DNA from 2 places in the Roseateles sp. GW821-FHT03B02 genome. Region 1 is predicted to be linked to the other one. Evidence: predicted binding sites of a transcription regulator. Region 1 holds the regulator's gene; the other holds the start of a gene.

Region 1 (9,580 bases):
TCCGCCAGGCGCGCGACGTGCCCGGCGAGGCCATCGACGGGGTCGCCGACCAGCTCGAATACGACACCAAGAGCGAGACCGTGCGCTTCATCGGCAACGCCACCGTGCGCCGCCTGCGCGGCACGGCCGTGGCCGAGGAAGTGACGGGTGCCGTCATCGTCTACGACAGCCGCACCGAGGTCTTCACGCTGGAGGGCGGCAGCGCCTCGCCCAACCCCAACGGCCGCACCCGCATCGTCATGATGCCGCGCGTGCAGCCGGGCGATGAGGCGGCCTCCGCGCCGGCCGCCGCGCCCCTGCCGCTGAAGCCGTCGACGACGCTGCAGCCGGGCAAGCCTTCGTGATGGCCGACGCTTCCGTGAGCGCCCCGGCGGCCTGCGGCAGCCGCCTCGAAGCCGAGGGCCTGGCCAAGAGCTACGGCGTGCGCCGCGTCGTCAAGGACGTGCATGTGCGCGTGGACTGCGGCGAAGTCGTCGGCCTGCTCGGCCCCAACGGCGCCGGCAAGACGACGAGCTTCTACATGATCGTGGGCCTGGTGCGCTCGGACGCCGGCGTCATCCGCATCGACGGCGCCGAGGTGCAGCGCCTGCCCATCCACTCGCGCGCCCGCCTGGGCCTGAGCTATCTGCCGCAGGAAGCCTCCATCTTCCGCAAGCTGACCGTCGAGCAGAACATCCGCGCCGTGCTGGAGCTGCAGCAGGACGACGACGGCCGCAGCCTCTCGAAGGGACGCATCGACGAGCTGCTGAACGGCCTGCTGCACGACCTCTCCATCGAGGGCCTGCGCGACAGTCCTGCGCCTGCGCTGTCCGGCGGCGAGCGCCGCCGCGTGGAGATCGCCCGGGCCCTGGCCACGCAGCCGCGCTTCATCCTGCTGGACGAGCCCTTCGCCGGCGTCGACCCCATCGCGGTGCTGGAGATCCAGCGCATCATCGGCTTCCTGAAGAGCCGCGGCATCGGCGTGCTGATCACGGACCACAACGTCCGCGAGACGCTGGGCATCTGCGACCGCGCCTACATCATCAGCGAGGGCGCCGTGCTGGCCGAAGGCACGCCGGACGAGATCGTGGCCAACGCGGACGTGCGCAAGGTCTATCTCGGCGAACACTTCCGGATGTAGCGGAAGCCGGCGCGATGAAACAGACGCTCCAGGTTCGCCTGAGTCAGCATCTCGCGCTGACGCCCCAGCTGCAGCAATCCATCCGTCTGTTGCAGCTCTCCACGCTGGAGCTGCACCAGGAAGTCGAGCAGATGCTGGCGACCAACCCGTTGCTCGAAACGGAGGAGGAGTTCACCGTCAGCACCCCCGAGCTGGCCGCCAACGCGCCGGCCGAGGCCGGCAGCAACGACACCGCCACCGACGGCGGCGAGGCCGAGGCGCCGGAGCTCAGCGGCGAAGACTTCGGCGGCACGGAGCGCGAGGACTGGGAGAACGGCACCGAACGCGACGACTTCGACGGCATCCGTGAGCTGCCCGCCAGCAGCGGCAGCGGCAGCGGCAGCGGCGAGGACGACGGCGAGCGCGAGAGCCAGGAGTCGGCAGAAGCCACGCTGGCCGAGCACCTCGCCCAGCAACTGGCCGGCCACCACCTGTCGGCCGAGGACCGCGCCGTCATGCAGGTGCTCATCGAGTCGCTGAACGAGGACGGCTACCTCGAAGACACGCTGGAGGAGATCGCCGCCGCGTTCGCCGAGGACGACGAGGAGCGCGAGGAATTGCTGGACCGGCTGCGCTTCGCGCTGCACCTGCTGCAGAGCCTGGAGCCCGCCGGCATCGGTGCGCACGACCTGTCCGAGTGCCTGGCGCTGCAGCTGCGCGCCCAGCCCAAGAGTCCGGCCCAGGTCATCGCCATGCTGATCTGCAAGCGCCACCTGGAGCTGCTGGCCCGGCGCGACATGCGGCGGCTGATGGCCGAGACCGGCGCCGACGAGGCGCTGCTGCGCGAGGCGCAGGCGCTGATCACCCAGCTCGAACCCAAGCCCGGCCGGCGCTTCGCGCAGGGCGCGGCGGCGGCCATCGTGCCCGACGTCATCGTGCGCAAGGTGGGCCGCGAGTTCCGCGTCATGCTCAACCCCGAGGTGGCACCCAAGCTGCGCATCAACGAGCTCTACGCCAACGCGCTGCGCGCCACGCGCGGCGGCATCAGCAACTCGCCGCTGGGCGGCCAGCTGCAGGAGGCACGCTGGTTCATCAAGAACATCCAGCAGCGCTTTGACACCATCCTGCGCGTCAGCCAGGCCATCGTGGAGCGCCAGCGCGGCTTCTTCACGCATGGCGAGCTGGCCATGAAGCCGCTGGTGCTGCGCGAGATCGCCGACGAGCTGGGTCTGCACGAATCCACCATCTCGCGCGTGACGACGGCCAAGTACATGGCCACGAGCTGGGGCACCTTCGAGCTGAAGTATTTCTTCGGCTCGGGGCTGAGCACCGAGGCCGGCGGCGAGGCCTCCAGCACGGCGGTGCGTGCGCTCATCAAGCAGTTCGTCGCGGCCGAGGACATCAAGAAGCCGTTGTCCGACAGCGCGCTTGCGGCCATGCTGGAAGAGCAAGGCATCCAGTGCGCGCGGCGCACGGTGGCCAAGTACCGCGAGGCGATGAAGATCGCGCCGGCGAATCTGCGCAAGGCGCTGTAGGGCGCCTCAAGCCAGGACCACCTCCGCCTTGCGCCATTCCCGCGGCGACAGCCCCGTGTGCGCACGGAAGGCGCGCGACAGCGCAGCCTCGCCGCCATAGCCCACCTCCGCGGCGATGTGCTTGAGCGCCCGCCCCTCGCGCAGCGCCTTCTGCGCCAGGCCGATGCGCCAGCGCTGCAGGTAGACGCCGGGCGTGCAGCCCACCACGTCGCGAAAGCTGTTGGCGAACACCGTGCGCGACATGCCTGCCGCCGCCGCCAGTTCCTCCAGCGGCCAGTCACGCCGAGGCGCATCGTGCATCGCCACAAGCGCGCCGCGCAGCTTGGGATGGGACAGCCCGGCCAGCATGCCCGATTCGACCCGCCCCTGGGCCATCAGCTCGCGGATGACCCAGATCATCAGCACCTCGAACAGCCGGTTCAGCATCAGCTGGCGCCCGCAGTGGGTGGCCTCGGCCTCGGCGAACAGCTGGGCCAGCACCGGCCCGCAGCTGGGCACCGTGGACAGGGGCAGGCAGATCCAGGCCGGCAGCGCCGCCGCGATGGGATGGCTGGCGCCGCCCTCGAACGCCATGTGGGCGCACAGGAACTGCGCGCCGCAGCTCGGGTCCGTCACGAAGCGGTGCGACAGCGGACGCGGGTAGAGCAGCAGGCTGGGCTCCGCGATGCGCAGCGGCTCGGCGCTGCCATGGTGGACCTCGACGCCACCCTCGCGGATCAGATGCAGCTGACCACGCCCCGCCTGGGGCTCCAGACTGTTGACACCGCACAGCGGGCCAACCTGGAAGGTTTCGGCCCGCACGGCGAAGTGAGCAAAGAGAGCGGCAAGTCGATCGGCCACGATCAGTACGGATTGCAAAGTTAAACGTACTTTACGGCATATCAGGTACGGGGCAGGCCGGCACAGTTCGTCCTGTCGCAAGACAGCCCCGTCACCCCAGGAGTTCCAACATGAACGCTCTCGCCCGCATCGCCCTCGCCGCAGCCATCGCCCTCGGGGGCATGGCCGTCCAGACCACGGCCTCGGCCGCCCCGGCCGCCGTCGTCGCCAGCCCCTTCGTCGCCGCCAGCGACGGCACGCCGCTGTACGTGAAGGACTGGGGCCCCAAGGACGGCCCGGTCGTCGTCTTCAGCCATGGCTGGCCGCTGAACGCGGACAGTTGGGAGTCGCAGATGCAGTTCCTGGCCGAGCGCGGCTACCGCGTCATCGCCCATGACCGCCGCGGCCACGGTCGCTCGGGCCAGCCCTGGACCGGCAACAACATGGATCAGTACGCCGACGACCTCGGCGCCGTGCTGGCGGCGCTGGACGTGAAGCACGCCACTCTCGTGGGCTTCTCCACCGGCGGCGGCGAGGTGGCCCGCTACATCGGCCGGCACGGCACGGCACGGGTTGCCAAGGTCGTGCTGGTGAGTGCCGTGACGCCCATCATGGGCCAGACGCCCACCCACCCCGAGGGCGTGCCCGCGGCCGTCTTCGACGGCCTGCGCAAGGCGTCGCTCGACAACCGCGCGCAGCTCTACAAGGACATCGCCAGCGGCCCCTTCTTCGGCTTCAACCGCCCGGGTGCCAAGCCCTCCAGCGGCCTCGTGGACAGCTTCTTCGCCCAGGGCATGCAGGCCGGCGCCAAGGCGACCTACGACAGCATCGACGCCTTCTTCCATTCGGACTTCCGTGACGACCTGAAGAAGTTCAACGTGCCGACGCTGGTCATCCACGGCGCCGATGACCAGGTCGTCCCCATCGAGACCACCGGCCGCGCCACGGCCAGGCTGGTCAAGGGTGCGCGCCTGATCGAGTACGCCGGCGGCCCGCACGGCATCACCGACACGCACAAGGACCGCCTCAACCAGGACCTGCTGGACTTCGTGCGCCAGTAAGCGCGTGGAGGCCGCCGGCTGCTGCCGGCGGCCCTCAGTCCGTCGATGGGCCCTTCTCCGGTGCCAGCGGCTCGAAGACAAAGCGCATGCCGCGCGAGTAGCTCTCGGCCTTGGTGCCGGCATGCCGCTCACCATCGATGGTGCGGTTCTGGAACACGAGCTCCGGATGTTTCAACTCCGGCAGCAGCGCCTGGTAACGCCTGATGCCGGCCAGGAAGCCGGGCCACTCGTATTCGGCCCCCGTCACATAAAGCCGCGCCTTGATGGGCTTGCCGGTGGCGGCATAGGCCCTGGCTTGGCCGATGATCCAGTCGCCGCCCACCACCACGGCCGGGCTGGCGGCGATGTAGCCCCTGAACAGCTCGGGCCTGGCATACATCGCATGCAGTGTGAACAGCCCGCCCAGCGAGCTGCCGGCGAGGTAGCGCTGCGCCGGGTCGGCGCGGTAGTCGCGCTCCACCAGCGGGAAGATGTCCTTCTCCAGCGACGCGATGAACTTGTCGGCATGGCCGGTGCCAAACGCCAGCGGCGCCAGCTTCACCGGCGACAGCTCCCAGCCACGCAGCTCGCCGTAGTCCAGGTTGTCACCCGCATAGCCCAGGCCCACGATGATGAACTCGGGCACGACCTTGTCGTAGTTCAGGTTGTTGTACGACGCGACGACGGTGGCGAAGTCCCAATACCCGTCGGTCACGTACAGCACCGGGTAGCGCCGCTTGGGCTCCTTGGCGAACGATCCCGGCAGGTGGATGTGCAGCTGGTAGGTGCGGCCATCGGCGTTCCTGGGCAGCGCGCGCAGCTGGGTGCTGGGTGCTGGGAATCGTGTGCGCAGGATAGGCCGGCACGGAGTCGGCAGCCTGCGCCTGCAGGGCGCCGAACAGGAAGGCCAGGGTCAGGACGATTCGCTTCATGGCTCGCACAGGTCTTGGACAACGCTGTCCAGTGTAGGGCCGGCGACAATCACGCCCGTGAGCCTGCCCAACAAGTTATCCCTCTTCGTGTCCTGCCCCGGTGGCGTCGAACCGCTGCTGGAGGAGGAGCTCAAGCGCTTCCTGCCGCCCGGCGTGCGCAGCAAGGTCGAGGCCCTGCGCGGCGGCTGCGGCCTGCTCGGCACGGCCGAGGACGTCATGCGCATCAACCTCGAAAGCCGGCTGGCCCAGCGCGTGCTGGTCGAGATCATCGAAGGCCCATACCGCCACGAGGACGACCTCTACTCGCTGGCCCGTCGCGTCGACTGGCGCGACTGGCTGACGCCGAAGCACACGCTGCGCATCGACACCACGGCCCAGCGCTCGCCACTGAAGAGCCTGAACTTCGCCGCGCTGCGCATCAAGGACGCCATCTGCGACCAGCTGCGCGAACACACCGGCGAGCGCCCCAGCGTGGACACGCAGCGCCCCGACCTGCCCGTCGTGCTGCACGTGGGCCCCGAGCGCGCGGCCATCTACGTGGACACCTCGGGCGAGCCCCTCTTCAAGCGCGGCTGGCGCATCGACAAGGGCGACGCACCGCTGAAGGAGACGCTGGCCGCCGCGATGCTGGCCGCCGCCGGCTGGCGCGGCGACAGCGCGCTGCACGACCCCTGCTGCGGCTCCGGCACCATTCCCATCGAGGCCGCGCTGATCGCCTGCGACTCGGCGCCCGGCCTGCAGCGCCGCTTCGCCTTCGAGCACCAGCTGCCGTTCTCCACCGGCGCCATGAAGCAGGCCTGGGGCGAGATGGCCCAGGCCGCCCGCGCGCGCATCCACCCGCCCGCCGTGCCCATTTACGCCAGCGACGTGGCCTTCCGCATGGTCGACTTCGCGCGCCGCAATGCCGAGCGCGCGGGCGTGGCGCAATACATCCAGTTCAACGGCGGCGATGCGCTCGAACGCCCGGCACCGCAGCTGCCCGAGGGCATGGCCGGCGTCATCGTCATGAACCCGCCCTATGGAGAGCGCATCGAGGTGCGCGGCAAGGCGGCGATGTCGCGCGATGCCGGCGGCAGCGAGGAGCGCGACGCCGGCGACGACTTTTTCCCGCGCCTGGCCGCGCACTGGAAGCGCCAGTACACCGAGAACCCGGCCGGCTGGACGGCCTGGATGCTCAGCCCCGACATGAAGCTGCCGAGCCGGATGCGGCTGAAGGAATCGCGCCGCGTGCCGATGTGGAACGGTCCCATCGAGTGCCGGCTGTTCCGCTTCGACCTCGTCAAGGGCTCGGCGCGCAAGGTCGGCGAAGGCGATGCGCCCGCGTGAGCTGATCGCCGCCGCGCTGCTGGCGCTGGCCGCGGCCGCCGCTCAGGCCGAACCCTGCACGCTGGTCTTCGGCCAGGGCCGCAACCCGCCGCTGCGGGGCGGCCCCGACTGGGACGACCTGAACCAGCGCTTCAACGCCGCCGTGGCCAATGCGCTGGACACCGAGGGCCGGCGCGTCTTCCCGATGACGGCTTCCGCCGTGCAGGTCGACCCCGAGACCGCCGGCATTGCGCTGCTGCAGGAAGCCGACCGCCTGCGCTGCGCCACGCTGGCCGAGACCACCGTCTTTGCCGACGAGCAGGACACGCTGATCGTGCGGCTGCGCGTCTACCCGCTGCTGCCCACGCTGGGCGACGGCGGCGCCATCGTCGGGCTGCGCATTGGCGCGCCGCTGTTCGTCACGCAGCGCGACCTGGACCTCAAGGCGCTGCTGCGGCTGAAGCTCGATCTGGTCGGCCAGCAGATGGCGGCCGAATACCTTCAGCACGACCGGCGCTGATACAGCGCCAGGCCCGCGAGTGCCGCCGCGCACAGCGCGATCGGCACCAGGCTGGCCCAGTTCATCCACTGCCAGCCGCCCGTCGTGACCAGCGCGCCCGAGGAGAACGAGGTCAGCGTCATCGTCGCGTAGACGCCGGTGTCCAGCAGCCCTTGCGCGCGCGTCTTCTCCTCGGGGCGGTAGGCCCGGGTAAACAGCGTCGTGCCGCCGATGTAGAGGAAGTTCCAGCCCACGCCCAGCAACAGCAGGGCGCCGAGAAAATGTTCCAGGTCCTGCCCCGCCAGCGCGAAGGCGACGCAGCCCAGGTTGAGCAGCACGCCCACCGCCATGACGCGCAGCACGCCGAAGCGCTTGATGAGCGCCCCCGTGAAGAAGCTCGGCACGAACATGCCCAGCACATGCCATTGCAGCACCATGCCGGCGTCGGCAAAGGGCAGACCGCACTGCCCCATGGCGATGGGCGTGGCCGCCATCAGCAGGTTCATGACGCCATAGCCGAGCGCACTCGCCGCCAGCGCCACGAGGAAGACCGGCTGACGCGCAAGCTCCGCGCTGCTGCGGCCGCCCGCACCTGGCGCGGGCCGGGCCAGCGCGGGGAAGTCGATCAGCGAGATCAGCAACAGGCCGGCCAGCGCGACGACCATCAGCAGCAGATAGGCGCCGGCAAAAGGCGCCACGAGCAGGTTCTTGCTGACGCCGGCCACCCACGGCCCGAGCACCGCGCCCAGGCAGCCACCGGCCAGCACCCAGGAAATGGCGGCCTCGCGCCGTTCGGGCGCGACGAGCTCGGTTGCCGCGAAACGGTAGAGCGCTGCGCCGGCGTTGTAGTAGCCGGCGATGAGCGTGGCCAGGACGACGCCCCAGAACTGCTGGTGGGTCACGCTCCACAGCGCGATCGCGCAGCTCGCCACGGCGACGAGCAGGCCGATCTGGAAGCCGCGCCGCCGCCCGAAGCGCAGCTGGTGCCGCCCCACGAGGCGTGCCATCAGCGCACCACCGGCCACGTAGGCGCAGATCGGCAGCGTCGCCATCCACGGCCGCGGAGCCAATGCCAGGCCGACGAGGCCATTGATGGCCATGAAGCAGATGTTGTTGGTGAGGAAGAGTCCCTGGGCCAGCACCAGCAGGGCCAGTTTCCTGTTCACGACAAGGCGAGCCAGGACATCACGGCCAGCGGTGCCGTGTCGGCGCGCAGCACGCGCGGGCCCAGCGTGACGGACGCGAAGCCGCGGGCGCGGGCCGCATCCTCCTCGGCGTCGCTCAGGCCGCCTTCGGGGCCGCTGAGAAAGAGCGCCCGCTGCTGCGGGAAGGGGGCCAGCGGCAGGGCTGCGCGCGGACTCAGCAGCCCGCGCCATTCGTCGGCGTGATCCGCCAGCGCCGCCAGCCAGGCAGCCAACGGCAGCACCGGCCCGACGCGCAGCGGCACCGTGCGCCCGCACTGCTCTGCCGCGGCAATAGCCACGCCCTGCCAGTGCGAGCGCTTCTTGTCGGCGCGCTCGCCGCTCAGGCGCAGCACCGAGCGCTCGCTCATCAGCGGCTGGATGGCGGTAGCCCCCAGTTCGGTCGCCTTCTCGACGAGAAAGTCCATGCGGTCGTTGGCGGGCATGACCACGGCCAGCGTCACGGCACGCGCCAGCTCGCGCTGCGGCTGCTCGGCGGAGATCAAGCGCACCCTCACCTCGCTGCGCCCCATGGCCGTCACCTCGGCCTGCCATTCGGGGCCGCTGCCGTCGAAGAGGGTCAGCGCGTCGCCAGGCTGCAGGCGCAGCACCTGCACATGCCGGGCCGCGCCGGGGGTCAGGGCGATGTCGCCATCGATGGCGACGAGGGGCTGGTCGACGAAGAAGCGGGGCAAGGCGGTGGACTGGCGGCGGGGACGGCCCGCCAGTGTCCCAGATCAGCGCAGGCCGAGTGCCTCGCGCACGGCGGCCGCGGCCGCGTCGCCCTTGGCCTTCTGCACGCGCTCGACGAGCTGCAGCGCCAGTGCCTGCAGCGCCGCCAGGCTGTCGGCGCGCTCCACCTCCAGCGCGAAAGCGTAGCCCTTGAAGGGGCCGAGCAGCTTGGTGGCCTCGCCGCTCAGGTAGGTGTAGAGCGCCGCGCGGTCCAGCAGCGGTGAACCGCTGGCCGGGGCCTGGGCGGCGGGCGCTGCTGCCGGCGTGGGGACCGCTGTCGGGGCCGGCGCGGGTGCGGGCGCAGGCGGGGGTGCCAGTGGCTGGCCCGCCGCGTTCTGCGGTGCGATCAGGCCATGCTGGCGCAGCGTCACGAAGTCGGCCTCGGTGGCACCCGCGACGAGGCGCACCCATTCGCCGGCCGGCTTGCTGGCGTCCAGC
Region 2 (9,580 bases), on a different contig from region 1:
GGGCGCGGGGATCATCGATCCCCATCCAGACGCCGGATAGATTTACGCAAGCCACCTTCACCTCAGCCTGCTGTCAGCCCTTGCAAAAGCGGGGGTGACCATAGATTTCATGCCCGGCCGCGGCGCGAAGATGCGGGCTTGCTGACATGCGGCGACAGGCCCGTGCGGCCCAATCTCGTCGTGCCCGCCAGCCTCGCCATGCCTGCCCCCAGCCGCCTGCACCTGCAACGCCTGCGCCAGCTCTGGCGCAGCGCCGGCTGGCCCTGCCAGGACCTGGTCGAGGTCGAGCTGCTGGCGGCCGGCTGGGTCGAGCGGCTGCAGGAGTCCGACGGCCGCGAGCGCCTGCGCGTGACCGACGCCGGCGTCGGCCTGATCGCCGCCTCGCTGAAGCGCAATCGCGCCTCGCGGGATGCGCACGAGAGCCTGGTCGAGCGCGTCGCCACCGAGATGCAGCGCGCCGGGCGCATCGCCTGGCGCGGCCTCACGCTGCGCGCCGGGCTGCCCGGCGAGGACGGCAAGACCCTCTGGGTCAACGCCATGCCCGACGTCTACTCCATCCGCCACAGCACCGTGGAGGACTACCTCGAACCGGCCATCCACGAGATCAAGGTCAGCCGCGCCGACCTGCTGGGTGAACTGCGCCGGCCGGCCAAGTCTGCGGCCTACCAGGCCCTGTGCGGCCAGTGCTGGTTCGTCATCAAGGCCGGCATCGCCGAGCCCGACGAGATCCCGGCCGACTACGGCGTGCTGATCGGCCACGACAGCCACCTCGAACTGGCCCGCCCCGCGCCGAAGCGCGCCCACAAGCCCGACTTCGCCACCTGGATGGCCCTGGCCCGTGCCACCCCGCTGGCGCCGCCGGAGGACCCACAATCCGCGTTCTGAACCTGTGCACGCCATGGCCACCGCCCTCCCGCCCCCGACCCCTGCGACCTGCCCGCGTTGCGGTGGCGGCTTCGAATGCGGCGTCCAGGCCGGCCACTGCGCCTGCTTCGGCATCCGCCTCACCGAGAGGCTGCGCGCCCAGCTCGCCGAGCGTTACCGCGGCTGCCTGTGCCAGCCCTGCCTGCACGAGCTCATAGAGGCCGACGCGCGCCAGCCGGCGGCTGGCACCCGCTGACGAAAGCTCCCTGTCGGATGCTTGCTGCATGATGGCCGCATGCCCCTGCTCGACCGCATCGCCCCGCCCCTCTTCATCTTCATCTGGGCCACCGGCTACATCGCCGCCAAGCTCGCCGCGCCCTACGCCGACCCGCTGACCTTCCTGAGCTGGCGCTACGCCGGCGTCGTCGTGCTGATGCTGACGCTGGCCCTGGCCGCGCGGGCGCCGTGGCCGGCGCCGCGCGCGATGCTGCACCTGGCCCTGTCGGGCCTGGGCATCCAGGCCCTCTACCTCGGCGGCGTCTGGGTGGCCATCCGCCAGGGCCTGCCGGCCGGCACGGCCGCCCTCATCGTCAACCTGCAGCCGGTGCTGGTGGCCGCCGCCGCGCCCCTCATCGGCGAGCGCGTGTCGCCGCGGCAATGGGCCGGGGTGGCCCTGGGCCTGGCCGGCGTGGTGCTCGTCATCTGGCACAAGCTCAACCTCGGCAGCAGCTACGGCACGCCCCTGCTCGTCAGCCTCATGGCCCTGTTCGCCATCACCGGCGGTACGCTCTACCAGAAGCGCTTCGTGCCCCACTTCGACCTGCGCACCGGCCAGGTCGTGCAGTTCGCCGCCTCGCTGGCCGCCACCCTGCCCCTGGCCTGGTGGCTGGAGCCCATGCGCATCGTCTGGAACCGCGACGTCGTCATCGCCATGGCCTGGAGCATCCTGGTGCTGACGGCGGGCGGCATCAGCCTGATGTTCTACATGCTGCGCCACGGCCGTGTCACGGCGGTCAGCAGCACCATGTATCTCGTGCCCTCGGTCACGGCCGTGATGGCATGGCTGCTGTTTGGCGAGACCCTGGGTGCACAGGCCATTGCCGGCATGGCCGTCACCTTGCTTGGCGTCTACCTAGTCGTGAAACGCGGCTCCGCCTGATGTCGGAAAACTTGACACTGGCGAGCTTTCGCCGGACCGCCGGGTGCGCGGCAAGACGCATTCCCCCCTAGAAAGGAAGCGGATAACTCGAAAGTCTGGCTCGAACTTTGCTTTAGGCTGTGCAAACCACACTTCAAGAAGCCAGCCATGCAATTTGCCCGACTCACCCGACTGACCTGCGCCGCTGCCTTGCTCATGTCCATCGCCACCGGTGCACGGGCTAATCTGGTGGTCAACGGCGATTTCGAGACGGGCAATTTCACCGGCTGGACCAAGTCGGGCAACCTCAGCTTGTCCGATGTGATTGCCAACACGGTCACCTCCAATCACACCTACCTCTGGCGCAGCGGCGCCACGGGTTCTCCGGCCGTCATCAGCCAGACCCTGGCCACGGCGGTGGGGGGCTCCTACACGCTCTCCTTCGACGTCTACAACACGGCCACGACGAACGCGACGTTCGAAGCCCTCTTCGACGGCGTCAGCGTTTTCTCGTTCTCGAACACGCCATACAACTGGGCCCATTTCACCTTCAGCGCCCTGAACGCCAGTTCGGCCGCGACCGTGCTGTCATTCAAGGCACGCAATGATCCCAGCTTCATCCGGCTGGACAATGTCGTCGTCACCGCCGACGCGTCCGCCCAGCGCCTGCCCGAGCCGGGCTCGGTGCTGCTGGTCCTGTCGGCCCTCGGCCTTGCTGCCGTGGCGCGCCGCCGCCAGGCCTGAAGCGGAGCGCTGGCGCCGTCCCGAGCTGTCGCATCGGTGATCGACAGCGCCTGCAGCGGCGCAACACTGTGACTCCAACTGCGGGAAGATGAGTGCCCGCTGATGCCAGCGCGCGGGCTCGCCCCGCCCGCACGACGGCAGCGAGGAGCCACCATGTCCCGACCCCACCACGCCTTCTGGCCCGCCCGCGTCCCCCACGCCATCGAGCCGCCGGCCACCGCCCTGCCCGACAACCTGCTCGTCAACGCGCGCCGGTTCCCGCATCGCGCGGCCCTCGTCTTCCTCGGCCACACGACGACTTATGCCGAGCTGGCGGCCCAGGTGCGGCGGCTGGCCGCCTGGCTGGCGCAGCGAGGCATCGTCAAGGGCGACCGGGTGCTGGTGGACCTGCAGAACTGCCCCCAGCTCGTCGTCGCCCACTACGCCGTCCTGAGCCTGGGCGCCGTCGTCGTGCCGGTCAACCCGATGTGCCGCGCGGCCGAGATCAGGCACCTCATCGATGACAGCGGTGCCGTCTTCGCCGTGACGAGCGTCGACCTCAGCGCCGAATGGCTGGCCGCCGGCATGGCGGCCAAGGACATGCTCGTCACCCGCCTGGCCGAGGTGCTGCCCGGCGGGCAGACGGACGGCGCGGGCCTGCCCGTTGGCTGGGCCGACTGGCTCAATGCCGACCTCGCCCTGCCCGCCGGCGCCGCGTCCTGGGCAGACGCCATGGGCTGCACCGACGAACCGCCCAACGTGGACGTGGGCGCCGACGACCTCGCCCTGCTGCCCTACACCAGCGGCACCACGGGCCACCCCAAGGGCTGCATGCACAGGCACCGCAGCCTGCAGCACAACATCTTCGCCGGCGGCCTGTGGGCCAGCGCCAACCACGAGGACGTGGTGCTGGGCGTCGTGCCCATGTTCCACATCACCGGCATGGTCGTCGTCATGCACGGCACGCTGGCCTGCGGAGCGGCGCTGGTGCTGATGCCGCGCTGGCAGCGCGAGTACGCGGCCCGCCTCATCGCCACCCATCGCGTCACGCGCTGGACCAACATCCCCACCATGGTCATCGACCTGCTGGCCAGCCCCGAGGTGGACCGCTTCGACCTGAGCAGCATGGTCTCCATCGGCGGCGGCGGCGCGTCCATGCCGCAGGCCGTGGCCGAGCGGCTGTGGCAGCGCTGGGGCTTGCGCTACATGGAAGGCTACGGCCTGACAGAGACGGCCGCGCCCAGCCACAGCAACCCCTACGACGCCCCCAAGCAGCAATGCCTGGGCGTGCCCTACCTCAGCTGCGACGCCCGCGTCATCGACCCCGACACGCAGCGCGAGCTGCCGGTCGGCGAGAGCGGCGAGATCATCGTCTGCGGCCCCATGGTCTTCGACGGCTACTGGGGCCGGCCCGACGCCACCGCGGCGGCCTTCATCGAGTTCGAGGGCCGGCGCTTCTTCCGCACCGGCGACATCGGTTACGTCGACGCCGACGGCTACTTCTTCATGACCGACCGGCTCAAGCGCATGATCAACGCCAGCGGCTTCAAGGTCTGGCCCAGCGAGGTGGAGAACCTGATGCACGCCCACGCCGGCATCGCCGAAGCCTGCATCATCTCGGCGCCCGACGCCTACCGCGGCGAGACGGTGAAGGCCGTCGTCGTGCGGCGCGCCGGGCACGAGGCATTGACCGAGGCCGAGCTGCGCGACTGGTGTCGCGCCAACATGGCCGCCTACAAGGTGCCGGCCCGCATCGAGTTCGTCGACAGCCTGCCCAAGAGCGGCGCGGGCAAGGTCATGTGGCGCGCGCTGCAGGAGCGCGAGAAGGCCAGGGGCTGAGCAGCAGGTAGAGCAGCGGCCCGAAGGAGCCGACCGCGACGGTCAGCAGTGCGAACGGCCAGACCGTGCGGCCCGTGAGCCGCGCGTCGTGCCAGATGAAGCCCAGCGCGATGCAGGACATCAGCACCAGGTCCACGAGCACCTGCCAGGCGCCCGGGCTGCTCATGCCGGCCTGCCAGATGCCGAGGTAGCCCACCTCCCACATCACCCAGGACGAGAAGGCGCCGAAGGCGGCGAGGACGAGGATCAGGACGGTTCGCATGGCGGATCTCCAGCGGGGTTGAACATGCCACCATGCTCGGCAGCCGCGCGTGCCGCGGCAATGACCTCCGAGGTCATGGCCGCGACGATGGCCTCGCCGCAGAATGGCCGCATGACCGCCACCCTCGCCGCCCTGCGCAAGTCACGTCGCGTCAGCCAGCTCGAACTCTCGCTGCGCGCCGGCGTGTCTCAGCGTCACCTCAGCTGCATCGAGACCGGCCGCGCCCGCGCCGGCCGCGAAACGCTGATCGCCCTGCTCGATTCGCTGGGCGCGACGCTGGAGGAGCGCAACCAGGCGCTGCTGGCCGCCGGCTATGCGCCTGCTCACGCCGAGCGCGCGCTGGACGCGCCCGAGATGGGGCCCGTGCGTGCGGCGCTGGCGCAGCTCATCCACGCCAACGGCGCGGCGCCGGCCCTGGTGCTGGACGGCGAGTACAACGTCGTCATGGCCAACGAGGGCCTGGCGCGGCTGTTGGCGCTGCTGGGCCTGCCCGCCGATCACCTGGAGAGCGGCCCGTTCAACCTGCTGCGCGCCGTGTTCGCGCCTGGCGGCCTGCGCGTGCTGTGCGTGGACGAGGCCTGGCTGTGCAACGAGATGTGGGCCCGTGCCAGCCGCGAGGCCGAGCACCTGCCGCGCCTGCGCGCGCTGCTGGACGAGCTGCGCCCCACGCTGCAGCCCTGGGGCCCGATCGAGGCCGCCGGCAACCTGCCCGTGCTCGCCTTCCGCCTGCGCGCGGCGGACGGGCAGGTGCTGAGCTTCTTCTCCACCATCACCAGCTTCGGTACGCCGCTGGACATCACGCTCGCCTCGCTGAAGGTCGAGCATCTGTTTCCGACCGACGAGACCACGCGGCAGGCCCTGGCCGGCGCCGCCGGGCCGGGCACTACTTCGGCGCGTCCAGCCTGAGGATCCAGCCGACCAGCAGGCGGGCGTCGGCCTCCTTGATCGCGACCTCGTTGGGCGGCATGGCCAGGCCGCTGGCCTTGCCCTTCCAGTGGCTGCTGTAGGGGTTGGAGCCCGTCATCACGGTGTGCGTCAGCTGGTCCAGCGCGCCCGCCGTGCTGCGGTACCTGGCGGCCACGTCGCGCCAGGCGGGGCCGATCGGTGCGAGCCCGTCGGGGCCCTTGGCGCCGGGGTCGATGTGGTGGCAGGTCATGCAGCCGCTGCCGCCGGCCAGCCGGAGCATGGCGGCGTCATCGCCGGCCGGCGCGCTCCAGGCGGGCAGTGCGGCCATGGACAGGGCCAGCAGTGAAACGATCCGAGTGGTCATGGGTATCCCTCCGTGGATGAAAGTCGAGTTCGGCCGCAGGCTAGTGACGGCCTCCTGCGCCAACCTTGACGACCATCAATCCCGGCGGCGGAATTGCCAGCCTGGAGCAGGCCTTCGCCGCCGGGGCCACGCGAGTGCTCCTGGCTGGAGCAGTGCCGGCCGCCGCGCAAGCGCGTTGCCCGCGCAGCCGGCTGGTGGGAACGCCCGATTCAGGGGGATGTGCGCTGGTCTTGTTCACCACCCGCAGCGGCAGGGGCTCGACAGAATCCTGTCACCCCGCGCAGTTGGCGGGAGGGAGGCAGCGCTCATGACACAAGGCATCACATTCATCCCCCGGTACTGGCTGCAGGCCGGCGACGAAACCTGGTACCCAGCGCCCTGGTGGGCCGATGCCTTCCCGCTGCTGGACGCTTTTGCCGACCCAGCGCGCAGCCGCGCCGAGGCCGCGGCGCGTGCCGTCGAGCTGCGCCGGATCATGGCCCAGGGCGGGCTGGTGCGCTGCATGCCCCCCGATGTCCGGCAGCCGGTGACGGAGAACGTCCGCGCCGTCTACGCGCAGGCCGGCATCGGCCATCTGCTCAGCCATTGAAACCTACAGGTTGCCGGCAAACAGCCGCTTCAGCAGCAGGGCCTTGAAGCCGCGCGCCTCGTCCAGGCCCAGGCGCTCCAGGTAGGCCGGCGGCACGGTCTTGCCCTGCCAGGCGCTGCGCAGGGTCGCCGTCACCAGCGCGACCGGGTGGTGCAGGCTCTTCTTCAAGCGCCGCAGCGCGGTGACGATGCGGATCTCGTCCTCGGTCAGGTCGGTGCCGAAGGGAAAGCCCGGCAGCAGGCCGGCCTCGGTGAGGGGGTGCAGGGCGGCGTCCAACTGCTGCGGCGTGTTGCGCGTCCAGGCGGCCGGCAGCTGCCAGTCGGCCTCGAGCTTGCCGTGGTGCTTGGCAGCCTGCATGAGCTCGGGCTGGAAGCGCGAGTCGGCGACGCGCAGCAGGCGCTTGACGACTTCGGCGTCGGTCTGCCCGCGCAAGTCGGCCACGCCGTACTCGGTGATGACGATGTCGCGCAGATGGCGCGGGATGGTGCAGTGGCCGTACTGCCAGACGATGTTGCTGACCGGGCCGTCGCGCGTCTCGTGGCAGGCGCGCAGCACGAGAATGGAACGCGCGCCGGGCAGGGCATGGCCCATGGCGACGAAGTTGTACTGGCCGCCCACGCCCGACACCACCTGGCCCGTTTCCAGCCCGTCCGAGGCCGCTGCGCCGAGCAGCGTCACCTTCATCGTCGTGTTGATGAAGCGGGCCTCGCGGCGCTGGGCGCGACGCAGCGCGGCATCGCCCAGGTCGGCGCTGTCGAGCTGGTTGATGCGGTCGATGCGGTCCATGCGGATGGCGGCGCGCTCCGCGGGCGTGAGCCGGTGCAGGGCGGCATAGAAGTCCGTGGGGCCGACGAAGAAGCCGCCGGTCATGACGACGCCGCCGGGCAAGTCTGCGGCATCCAGCTCGCCGCGGTTGACGGCCTCCTGCGTGGCCAGGTCGGTGAAGACCTTGCGCTTCACGATGCCCGCGTCGATGAGCTTGAGGAAGCCGTTGACGAACATCTCCGAGCAGCCGTAGAGGCCCTGCTCGAAGGGCGTGCGCTCCGGGCCCGTGGCGCCCTCGGGGCCCAGGGCGTCGAGCAGACGGCGGTAGTCGTCGTTGCGGGACTGGCGCAGGATCAGCGCATGGGCGATGGCGTCGCCCAGCGAGCCGATGCCGATCTGCAGCGTGCCGCCGTCCCTCACGAGGCTGCTGGCATGCAGGCCGATGGCGTGATCGGTGGTGCTGACCTTGGCATTGGGCGGCGCAAACAGCGTGTGGCTGCAGGCTGGGTCGTTCACGAGCAGGTCGAAGAAGTCGGGCGCGACGACGGCGTCGCCCTGCATGAAGGGCAGCGCGCGGTTGATGCAGCCGACGCTGAGGATGGCGTGGCCTGCGGCGGCGGCGCGCTCCTTCAGCTCGTGGGTCACGTCCGGGTTGCTCGACAGGCTGAGCCGCCAGCCGGGCCCGTCCTCGCCTTCGGAGGCCACGGCCTGGGCCAGCACGTTGACGCCCTGGCCCAGCATGTCGCGCGCGGCGAAGGTGTAGTTGGTGCTGATGTAGTGCTGCTGGGCCAGCGGGTTGTCGAGGTAGTCGCCGGTCTTCAGGAAGAACTCGCGCACCTCGATGTTGGGCGGCAGGCGGCCGCCGCGCAGGTCCTTGACGTAGTCCAGGTCGGGATAGCCCTGGAACACCCGCTCGACGAGCGGGCCGAGGAAGGCCTGCTCCAGCTCGCTGTGGCCTGAGGGCACCTCCAGGCTGAGTGCGGTGACCAGCGTCAGCTGCCGCCCGGGGTCGGCCTTGACGCGCTGGTACAGCCGGTTGACGAAGGGGTTGGGCTTGCCGATGCCCAGCGGCAGGGCGAGCACGATGCGACCGGGCACGCGGGCCAGCACCGCATCGACGGCCGCATCGACGGTGTCGAGGCTGGATAAGCTCATGTCATGTCTCCTCGGCCGGCAGTGTGCAGTGCCCGTGCCGGGAGCGGCTTGCGCTGGGGCAAACGACGCGCGCGTCAGTCCTCGTCTGCTTCCGGCAGATGGATCAGGCCGGTGTGGAAGTCGTACTCGAAGACCTCGCCATAGCGCGCCCATTCGATGGCCACGCCCAGCACGCGTTCGGCCTCGGCCGCGTCCATGTGGGCGCACAGCAGCTTGAGGAAGGGCTCCTCCTTCAGCTCGCCGTCGGCCTCCTGCTCCAGGCTGTGGCGGATGAAGGCCGCCAGCGGCACATGGGCCAGCAGCTGCTGGCCGAAGATCTCGCGGCGGAACTCGTGCGTGCCCTCCACGTACTTGTGGCCCAGCGGCGTCATCAACAGGTCGCCGCCGCTGAGCTGGGCCAGGCCCAGGCGGTGCAACGCATCGGCCAGCGGCAGCACGGCCTCGTCGGTGAGCTCGCTCTCCTCCACCAGCTGCGGCAGGTCGGCGCGCCCCTTGAAGGGCTCGTCGGCCAGCAGCTCCAGCAGGCTTTCCATGCGGCCCACCTCGGCCTCGGGCAGGCGGTCGCTGAGGTGGGGCTTGGGCACGGCCTCGACGGCGCCGGGCAGCGTCGTGGCACTGGTCATCAGGCGATAGACCTCGTCGATGAGCAGCCGCACTTCGGCGCTGTCGGCGCGGCGCGGGCGCGGCAGCGTGATGGGCAGTTCGGCGCGCACGCGGCCCGGGTTGCTCGCGAAGACGAGCACGCGGTCGGCCATCATGACGGCCTCCTCGATGTTGTGCGATACCACCAGCATGGCCTGGGTGGGCATCTGGCCGCCGTCCCACAGTTCCAGGATCTCGTTGCGCAGGCGCTCGCCGGTCAGCACGTCCAGCGCCGAGAAGGCCTCGTCCATCAGCAGCACGGCCGGCTGCATCACGAGCGCCCGCGCGATGCCCACGCGCTGGCGCATGCCGCCTGACAGCTCGCGCGGCAGT

What was found. The regulator sigma-54, encoded in region 1, starts transcription at its own class of promoters, with help from an activator protein. The targets are predictions, from matches to a motif close to TGGCANGNAANCTGCTTT.
Region 2: a site for sigma-54 is predicted at 2,120-2,137, ahead of AC07VX_RS25880 (PEP-CTERM sorting domain-containing protein). Genes of this name have one in related genera too.

The regions. Positions count from the first base shown of each region.
Region 1 is NZ_JBWKUV010000001.1:1,020,351-1,029,930, forward strand. Features, by position in the region: gene lptA (lipopolysaccharide transport periplasmic protein LptA) at 1-344, shown strand, start outside; gene lptB (LPS export ABC transporter ATP-binding protein) at 344-1,120, shown strand; gene AC07VX_RS04535 (RNA polymerase factor sigma-54) at 1,135-2,634, shown strand; gene AC07VX_RS04540 (AraC family transcriptional regulator) at 2,641-3,474, opposite strand; gene AC07VX_RS04545 (alpha/beta fold hydrolase) at 3,585-4,514, shown strand; gene AC07VX_RS04550 (alpha/beta hydrolase) at 4,549-5,370, opposite strand; gene AC07VX_RS04555 (THUMP domain-containing class I SAM-dependent RNA methyltransferase) at 5,483-6,751, shown strand; gene AC07VX_RS04560 (hypothetical protein) at 6,738-7,250, shown strand; gene AC07VX_RS04565 (MFS transporter) at 7,232-8,395, opposite strand; gene AC07VX_RS04570 (16S rRNA (uracil(1498)-N(3))-methyltransferase) at 8,392-9,105, opposite strand; gene AC07VX_RS04575 (hypothetical protein) at 9,148-9,580, opposite strand, start outside.
Region 2 is NZ_JBWKUV010000015.1:330-9,909, forward strand. Features, by position in the region: gene AC07VX_RS25865 (hypothetical protein) at 163-885, shown strand; gene AC07VX_RS25870 (cysteine-rich CWC family protein) at 899-1,120, shown strand; gene AC07VX_RS25875 (DMT family transporter) at 1,160-2,023, shown strand; gene AC07VX_RS25880 (PEP-CTERM sorting domain-containing protein) at 2,171-2,746, shown strand; gene AC07VX_RS25885 (long-chain-fatty-acid--CoA ligase) at 2,900-4,564, shown strand; gene AC07VX_RS25890 (DUF2834 domain-containing protein) at 4,521-4,826, opposite strand; gene AC07VX_RS25895 (helix-turn-helix domain-containing protein) at 4,938-5,732, shown strand; gene AC07VX_RS25900 (c-type cytochrome) at 5,710-6,096, opposite strand; gene AC07VX_RS25905 (hypothetical protein) at 6,404-6,685, shown strand; gene AC07VX_RS25910 (acetyl-CoA hydrolase/transferase C-terminal domain-containing protein) at 6,689-8,605, opposite strand; gene AC07VX_RS25915 (ABC transporter ATP-binding protein) at 8,680-9,580, opposite strand, start outside.